Regions from separate parts of the Flammeovirga agarivorans genome, predicted to be linked through region 2. Evidence: riboswitches for the same ligand, from Rfam matches in the RefSeq annotation. Region 2 holds a riboswitch; each other region holds the start of a gene.
What was found. Region 2 has a riboswitch for S-adenosylmethionine ahead of HGP29_RS21240 (hypothetical protein). Riboswitches for the same ligand answer to the same signal wherever they lie in the genome.
Positions count from the first base shown of each region.

Region 1: another riboswitch for S-adenosylmethionine. It lies ahead of HGP29_RS23755 (homoserine O-acetyltransferase family protein); the one in region 2 lies ahead of HGP29_RS21240 (hypothetical protein).
Region 3: another riboswitch for S-adenosylmethionine. It lies ahead of metH (methionine synthase); the one in region 2 lies ahead of HGP29_RS21240 (hypothetical protein).

Region 1 is NZ_JABAIL010000010.1:175,656-178,872, forward strand. Features, by position in the region: gene HGP29_RS23750 (TonB-dependent receptor) at 1-1,604, shown strand, start outside; SAM riboswitch class I at 1,728-1,833, shown strand; gene HGP29_RS23755 (homoserine O-acetyltransferase family protein) at 1,961-3,007, shown strand; gene HGP29_RS23760 (hypothetical protein) at 3,083-3,217, shown strand, end outside.
Region 2 is NZ_JABAIL010000007.1:294,096-297,312, reverse strand. Features, by position in the region: gene HGP29_RS21245 (MATE family efflux transporter) at 1-991, shown strand, start outside; SAM-I-IV-variant riboswitch at 1,059-1,156, shown strand; gene HGP29_RS21240 (hypothetical protein) at 1,216-1,470, shown strand; gene HGP29_RS21235 (hypothetical protein) at 1,504-1,671, shown strand; gene HGP29_RS21230 (hypothetical protein) at 1,714-2,148, opposite strand; gene HGP29_RS21225 (dicarboxylate/amino acid:cation symporter) at 2,371-3,217, opposite strand, start outside.
Region 3 is NZ_JABAIL010000008.1:186,768-189,984, forward strand. Features, by position in the region: gene HGP29_RS22085 (SusC/RagA family TonB-linked outer membrane protein) at 1-669, opposite strand, end outside; SAM riboswitch class I at 1,189-1,296, shown strand; gene metH (methionine synthase) at 1,405-3,217, shown strand, end outside.

The DNA of each region.
Region 1 (3,217 bases), on a different contig from region 2:
TTGTTTCAGCAAGACAATCATATCTACAAGCATTATTCAGTGTGTTAGGCTTACCTTTTCTACCAACTTACAATGACTTCCAATTAAAATATAAATATGAAATTGACCAACGCAATAAAATATCAATTATTGGCCTTGGAGCAATTGATCAATTTAAATTAGCTGATTCACCAGGTGAACCAACTGATGAGGATTATGAAGAAAACCTTTATATCTTAAATAATACTCCTGAGCAAAATCAATGGAATTATACTATAGGAGCTAAATATGAGCACTTTAGAGACAATTCAACATTTACATTTGTGGCGTCAAGAAACATGCTTACGAATAATCAGTTCAAATACCCGAACAACGATAGATCACAAAGTAAAATTTACGATTACAATTCAACAGAAGCTGAGAATAAATTTAGACTTGAAGGGTTAACTTTCACAAATACTGGATTTACTTTTTCATATGGTGTTAGTTATGAGTATGCTAATTATACTAACCAAACTTACCAAACATTATATGATTACTCCACTGGAGAATTAGAAACAATCAACTTTAATAGTGTACTACCTTTAAACAAATGGGGTGGATTTGCTACTGTTTCTAAAAAATTAGCTCAAGACAAAGTAACTTTATCATTAGGAGCGAGAGTAGATGCCAATGATTATTCTGATTCTATGAATAATTTATTAGATCAGTTTTCACCAAGATTTTCAGCATCGTATCAATTTACGCCTAGATGGAGTTTAAACTTCAACACAGGCATTTATTACCAATTACCTACTTACACCACGTTAGGATACAAAGAGGGTGAAGACTTTGTAAACAAGGACAATGGTTTATTATACATTAGAAACAAACAACTGGTTGGTGGTTTTGAATACAAGATTCCTGAAAAGAACTTAAAGTTTACAATTGAAGGGTTCCAAAAGTTATACGATCAATACCCATACTCTATCAACAATGAAATTTCATTAGCCAACTTGGGCGCTGATTTTGGAGTAATTGGATCTGAAGCTGTAACAAGTACATCAAAAGGTAGATCTATAGGTATAGAGTTTATGGCTCAACAAAAATTCTTCAAGGGTTTTTATGGTATTCTAGCCTATACTTACGTTCAGTCTGAATTTACAAATGCCGACCCTAACGTTTATGCTCCTTCTTCTTGGGACAGTAGAAATATTGTTAGTTTAACTGGCGGTAAGAAACTTAAGAGAAATTGGGAAATTGGTGCTAGATGGCTTTATTCAGGTGGCACACCCTATACCCCATATGATGTAGATGCTTCTATGGATAAACAAGTATGGGACGCAGAAAGAAGAGGCGTAAAAGATTATTCTCAAGTAAATACATTACGTTTATCAGCCAACCACCAATTAGATGTTAGAGTGGATAAATATTATTACTTCGACAAGTGGAGTTTAAATGTTTATTTTGATATTCAGAACATGTACGGGTATCAGTCTAAAGGACAACCAATACTTACTACAGAAGTAGATCAAAATGGAAATCCAGTCACTGATCCAAACGACCCTAGTAAGTACTCTCCGAAATATATCGAGACGACCAACGGAATTGTTCAACCTTCTATTGGAATCATAGTTGAGTTATAATATTTCTAAAAATACAGCTAAAAACCCTCGTTTTATTCAAATAAAAAAGCGAGGGTTTGTTTTTTATTAAATTCTCACTTTACTTTGAAGCATCATACCATTTACATCTAAGTAAGACGTAAGTGTTTATAAAGAAGAGGCCAGAGACTAGGCTCTAAGACCCTCTAGCAACCATCACAAAAGTGAAAAGGTGCTACATCCTAGCCTAAATTTTTAGGAGCTATAAGCAAATATCGGAACGTCTGAAAGGATCCTCCTTCTACTACACACACCAATATTTTGCATCCTAGATTAGGCTGATGTACATCTTCTCATCATTGCTTTTAATAGAACATCAATACCAATCTGAAAATACAATGCAAGAGCATTCTTTTACATATAATAATCAGTATGACCTTGAACTTGGGGAGAGCTTACCTGAATTCACACTGAATTACTTTACTGCTGGAAAAATGAAGAAAGATTTTTCCAATGTAGTTTGGGTTTGTCATGCATTAACCGGTAATGCGGAAGTGTTTGATTGGTGGAATGGTTTATTTGGCAATGACTGCATTTTTAATGAAAAAGATCATTTCATTATCTGCGTTAATGTTTTAGGATCATGTTATGGCTCAACAGGACCAACATCTGTCAACCCTGTTACTAATAAACCTTATTACAATGATTTCCCCAATATCACTATTAGAGACATTGTCGGTTCATTGGAGATTCTAAGAAATCATTTGGGTATTGATAAAATCAATACTCTTATTGGAGGTTCTTTAGGGGGACAACAAGCACTAGAATGGGCTGTTCAACAACCAAAATTAATGGACAACCTAATCATCTGTGCTACCAATGCAAGACATTCTGCATGGGGTATCGCTTTCAATGAAGCACAGAGAATGGCTATCGAAGCAGATCCTACATGGGGAGATAATGATGAAAATGCTGGTATTAACGGTCTAAAAGCGGCTAGAGCTGTTGCTATGCTTTCATACAGAAATTATAGCACTTACGAGGCTACTCAGACAGATAAAGACGATAACATTACAGATAATTATAGAGCCTCTACTTACCAACAATATCAGGGAGACAAGCTGACCAAACGATTTAATGCCTACTCATACTGGACACTTTCCAAAGCCATGGATTCTCATAACATGGGTAGAAATCGAAAGTCTTTAGAAGAAGCATTACAATCTATTGAAGCTTACACTCAAGTAATCGGAATTACAAGCGATGTTTTATTCCCAGTTTCGGAGCAAAGATATATCACTCAACACATTCCAAATGTAACTTATGAAGAGATTACATCCCTGTATGGACATGATGGATTTTTAGTAGAAACACATAAAATTGCTGGTGCAATTAGCTCATTCTTTAAGCAAAAGAGTAAAAAAAGAATTCTGTTATCAAATTAGGCACGCCTTTTGTTTTTTAGTAAATTGTAATAATCGAACTCCGATTTAACATTCTACTTAAAAGACAGAAGCAAAATGAACAATATTAAGAATAGATTCTTCACGACATTAGCATTGATCACTTTGGGTGCATTAGTTTTTTCATGTTCAAGCAGCTCAGGAAATGCATCTTCTTCTTACTTCCAAAAAGAAAGAAAAAAATACGAGGTG
Region 2 (3,217 bases):
CAGTAGTTTATTGGTCCTCTACCCTATCTACTCAATCACTAATAATAGTTTAAAATGGATAGAAAACATTCATAAGAGTAATAGACAATTACATAAAACTGTACTGATCAATATATTTACTATCATCTGTTTGGGTCTTCTTTGCTATGGTTTATGGCAACTTCAACAACCAAAATTAGAGGATCTAATATGGGGTTTAAGCGGAATGTATACGGTAGTATTTTTCCTATCACTTTCTACACTTCCCATATTTAAGATCATCAAAAGTAAATTTAACCCTAAGACTTTTAAACAAATTATATTCTATGCTAAACAAGGTACATTAAAAGCGATTTTTGGTACGATAGCATCAAGAATGACATTATTTATTTCGGCTGGATTATTATCATTAGAAGTCACAGCAGTATTAGGATTAGCACAACGATATTTAATAATTATACTCGCTTTAGGGAATTCTATTCAATTGATTTTCTATCCTAAAATTGTGGTCTTGTTTGAAAGCGGTCAGCTCAATAAATTTAAGAATGAATTCAAAAAGACGTTGGTCAGAGTCTACTCTTTAATTCTGCCTTTATCTCTGATTTTCATGATAGTGATTAAACCAATTATTATCTTTTTACATGGAGAAGTCTATGCCGATGCCTACTACTTATTAGTTATTTTAATCTTATCTTCCTTATTTAATCCATTAGGGGCCTTCTTTGGTAGTTATACCAATGCTATTGGCAAACCGCAACATTCTACCAATGTAGTCGTACTCAACAGTTGTATTTTGATCGTTTCTTCTTACTTTTTCATTCACTTTTTTGGTGAATTAGGTACGGTACTTCCCTCTTTATTTACTGAGTTTATTGGTTTTATTTTGATCACTTATTACTTTATAAAAAGAGAAAAGATCAATATAGTCTCATTGATTTACTTCTTGCCAAAATGCTATGCTATCTATTTTAGAAAAGGAAAACAAATGCTTTTTCAATACTCCAATAAATAAAACTCTACCAAATCAGTAGATTTTTATAAAATGATTTGGATTAAATAATTTAATTCCTTTAAATTTGTATCAACATCAAGAATCCTTGAATGGATGCCAACCGAGCACTAGCCACGGTGGTAGAATGGATGTGGTCCAGTAGGATGGACAAAAACGCCTACCTTACCATTCTCCAAAATTTTTCTTGATGTCATGAATTTATGTTTCATCGTAAACGCTATTTTATGACATTTACAGAAGATTTTTATCTTAACAGTATCGAAAAGTTATCATCACTTTCAGATGATGAACTCATCCACTCTTTTAATAAAGAGGTGGGAAATCTTGGATGGACCTCCACAAGAGGTGCTTATCTTTCTGCACTCAATGATGCCATTTCTCAACGGAATTTCAAGGGAACTCCTTTAATTATAAAAGGGGGTAGAATGTCGATAAAACGACATATTTCTCTTAGAAACAACCAGCTTGAGTTAGTTTAATTTTCTTTATTTAACTATTTAAAAAAATACATCATGAGTTTAGCACAAGATATATATATCCAATTTTTAGATCACTTTTCATCACTTACTACAGATGAATTAAAAACCTTGGCTCAATCAGCCAATGAGCAAGCAGTATCACATCATAATCATACGATGGTACTTGCTCTACAAGACGTTTTAAAGGCAAGAGGCGTTTAAGAACAGAAAAGAGGTTGTTAAGTACATTAACAACCTCTTCATTTATATTACTTTTCTTTCTTTAGCTAGAAACACATCACAATAGGCTTCTGCTTTTCTTAGTGCAGACCCCATTGTCCTACAAATATCTTGTGGTATTTTTGGGCGAGCTATAATATTTACACCCTGAACAATTACCTTCCCCACCACATTCGGTATCACTATAAATGATTTTTTTAGAATGTGATCAAATTTTGATTCTGTTTCTCTCAAACTTAAACCGAATGCCACTCTCGACTCTGCACTTAACCATTTTAGAGTAGAGACATCTACAACCATTACCACTTCCATATCAAGAAGGGTAAATATCTTGTTCTTAAGTTGTCTATATTCTGCAATATCTGAAACGTTAGGCTCTTCTTTCGTAACAGTTAGTGTAATTATTGGTAGTTGAGATAAATCAAATTTTGCAGCTTTACAATTATATTCTGTCTTCAATGTCTGATAACGTTTATACGATTTAATATTATAACAGAGCTGTTTGATGAATAGTTCATCAATTTACGACAAAATCTATAAATAGTACAATAATAACACTTTATACAACCAACTTAAAATAAGTCAATAATAAAAAAGAGCCCATTCTCAATAATTGAAAACAGACTCTTGGATAATTCTAATACAAATGTAACCAATTACATATAAATTAGAATCTTATATTTAATTTTCTTTATTAAAGGTTTCCATATCCATTAATCCTTCTCTCTTTGAAATGAAGGTTGCAGCTGAAGATACTCCAAATATATTTGTAGCTGTTCTTCCCATATCTATCAATGAATCTACAGAAAGTACAAATGTTAGGACAATTCCCATAACTTCTGGTGTTATACCCATAATTGTCATTGCTGTTATTGCTGCAAATGAAGCCGTTCCTGGTAATCCTGCAATTCCAAAAGAAGAAATCACAACAGAAATAAACATGGTTATTAAAACACTTGGTGAATAAAGTGCCAAGTTACCTCCCATTGCATTCGTTACCCCCACTGATAGTACGATCATAAATACAGGCCACATTGCTCCACATGCATTCATACCCATTGTTGTTCCCAATGATGCGGCAATATTTGCAGTTTCAGTATCAACACCATTTCTTTCTTCTAAAGAATTAATCGTAACAGGTAAGGTAGCTCCACTAGATTGTGTTGAGAATCCGGTAATGATTGCTGGCATTAAATTCTTCAAATGTTTCACCGGATTCACTCCATTCAACATTTGTACTACTAAATGCATTACAAAGATTAATAGCATAGTGAAATAAGCTACAAAGATAAACTTGGCTAAATCGGAGAATAATGAAGGGCCTTTCTCAGCAACCGCCATTGTCATTAACGCTAATACCCCATAAGGTGTCAGTTTAATAATGGTCATTGTCATAGAATTGATAATGATTTTGGCAGCATCTAATCCTTTAATCACCATTCCCATTTCATTAGGCTTTCTTGAATTCATTCTTCTCACTGCCATACCGATCAGCATTGCTACCAGAAGAGTACCTATAATATTATTA
Region 3 (3,217 bases), on a different contig from region 2:
AAAAGATTCAATATCCGCAGGGTTGATAGATGCTAAAGGGTTTTTTGAAGCAGATGCAGAGTATACTCCTGCTGTACCAGGATCTGAGGCAGTATTATCAATAGGGAAACCATCAATAACATACAAAGGCTCATTGGATGCAGTAAGTGATGTACCACCTCTAACTCTAATGTTTACACCTGCACCTGGTTCACCAGAAGAAGGCGTCATCTGTACACCAGCAATTTTACCTTGGATCAATTGATCTGGTGATGTAAGTACACCTTGGTTAAAATCTTCTGATTTCACAGATGACATTGCACCGGTAACATCTTTCTTTTCCATTTGGCCGTATCCAACTATCACCACTTCTTCAAGTTGTTCAGCATCTACTTTCATTGAAATACTGAAGTTGGAAGTGTTTCCAATAGCGATTGATTGGTCAAAATAACCAATATAACTAAACGTTAATGTTTCTGCACTTTCAGGGACATTTAGTGAGAATTTTCCTTCAAAATTGGTTGTAGTTCCGGTTGTAGTTCCTGTTACAATAACGTTTACTCCAGGCATTGGGGAATTCGTTTCATCATAGATAATACCCGTCAGGTTTCGTTCTTGAGCATACGTAGAAGTCAGTGTTGCTAACGACAGAATCGCCAACAGACTGAAGAGTTGTAATAATCTTTTCATTAGTTAAAATTGTAGTTTATAGGACAGACATGAATTGTTGTGATCATCTCATGTTCAAAAAATAGTTAGACAAAAGAGTATAGCATTAAATAGATTGTTTATTTCATTTTCATCAAGAGCGCTCATGTGTTGGCTATAGTTTGTCTATCACAATTCTAAAGCTAATATGAATTAAAAACAAATGTTAAATGCAGTGCTAATTCTTGAGATAAAGCGTTTTTATTGCACTTTTTATGGAAGCACAAACGTTTTGTAGCGCAACACCTGAATCAATCACCAACTAAACCGGTTGCATTAATATGATAACGAAATAAAATATACGAATTAAATTATTTAGAAACCTGTTGCGCAATCGGTAGATAAAATATTTAAAATGTACTGAATACGTTTAAAAATTGCATATTTCTATCATTTATCATCTGTCAAAAAAATCAAAAAAAATTACTGATTTTTCAATAAATCGGACCTTTTCATGCAAAATCTGTGGGCTTTTCTTCATTTTGTCATTATCTTGCGGCGTGCTTATCAAGAATGACAGAGAGAACGGGCTCGTAGATGTCATGGCAACCGTTGTTCCCAGCGATAGGTGCCAATTCCCGCTTCGGAAGTGTCCGAGAAAGATGAGTAGAAGCATTCGATCTAGAATGAGGGTCTCAGAGAAACTTTAAGCACGTTTTAACTCTCCTATTTTATAAAATAGTTGAGTATGTGAAACGTAACTTTCAAAATATTAAGATGTCAGAAAAACTCCAGGAGTTAGCAAAAGAACGAGTGTTGATTTTGGACGGTGCCATGGGTACTATGATCCAAAGACACAAATTAGGTGAGGATGATTACAGAGGCGAGCGTTACAAAGATCACCCATGTGACGTTAAAGGTAATAATGATATGTTATCTATTACTCAGCCGAATATTATCAGAGATATTCATAAACAGTATTTTGAAGCAGGTTGTGATATCGTAGAAACTAATACATTTAGTGGTACTACAATCGCAATGGCCGACTATGAAATGGAAAGCGAAGTTTACGAGTTAAACTATGCGTCTGCGAAGTTGGCAAAAGAAGCTGCATTAGAATTTACTGAGAAGGAACCTCACAAACCTCGTTTTGTAGCTGGAGCCATTGGTCCTACCAACCGTACTGCTTCAATTTCACCAGATGTAAATGATCCTGGTTATAGAGCCGTTACATTTGATGATCTTGTGGAGGCTTATTATTTACAAGTTCAAGGCTTAGCAGAAGGTGGTGTAGATACGATTCTTATCGAAACCGTTTTTGATACCTTAAACTGTAAAGCTGCACTGTTTGCAGCAGACAAATATTTTACGGATGTAGAAAATGGAAATGTTACTCCCGCTGCCCCAAAAGGTAGAGAAGAGGAATTTCCTAACCAATATAAAGGAAAGCGTCTGCCATTGATGGTATCTGGTACTATTACTGATGCTTCTGGTAGAACACTTTCAGGACAAGTAGTAGAGGCATTCTGGAACTCTATTAGACATGCCGATTTATTTAGTGTAGGTTTAAACTGTGCTTTGGGTGCAGATTTACTTCGTCCATATATTCAAGAGTTATCTAGGGTAGCGGACGTAAATGTTTCTGCATATCCTAATGCTGGTCTACCTAACGAATTTGGCGAATATGATCAGACATCAGAAGAAATGAGTGATATCTTAAAATCTTTTGATGGATTAGTTAATATCGTAGGTGGATGTTGTGGTACTACTCCAGATCATATTGCTGGTATTGCTAAAACATTTAGTCAAGCAAAAGTTAGAGAGGTTACTAAAAAAGAACCTTATCAAAGACTTAGTGGTTTAGAACCTGTAACGATCAAGCCAGATAGTATCTTTGTCAATGTAGGTGAAAGAGCCAACGTAACCGGTTCAGCAAAATTCCGTCGATTAATTGAAAACGGAGAGTTTGAGGAAGCGATTGAAGTAGTAAGACACCAAGTGGAAGGTGGTGCTCAAGTGATCGACGTCAATATGGACGAAGGAATGTTAGACTCTAAGGAGTGTATGACACGTTTCTTAAACCTTATTGCTTCTGAACCAGATATCGCTAAGCTTCCAATCATGGTCGACTCATCTAAATGGGAGATTATTGAAGCAGGCTTAAAGACGTTGCAAGGTAAAGGTATTGTTAACTCGATTTCACTTAAAGAAGGAGAGGAAGATTTTATTCAAAAAGCAACACTCATTAAAAAGTATGGTGCAGCTGCTGTTGTTATGGCTTTTGATGAAGAAGGACAAGCAGATAACTTCGAAAGAAGAAAAGAAATCTGTTCTCGTTCTTATGATATCCTAGTAAACAAAGTAGGGTTCCCTCCACAAGATATCATCTTTGATCCTAACATTTTAGCGGTTGCCACAGGTATCGAAGAGCATAATAATTATGCTGTAGATTTCTTTAAAGGTACGCAGTGGATCAAAGAAAATTTACCACATGCATTAGTAAGTGGTGGTGTATCTAATATCTCTTTCTCTTTCAGAGGTAATAATGCTGTTAGGGAAGCCATGCACTCAGTCTTTTTATATCATGCAG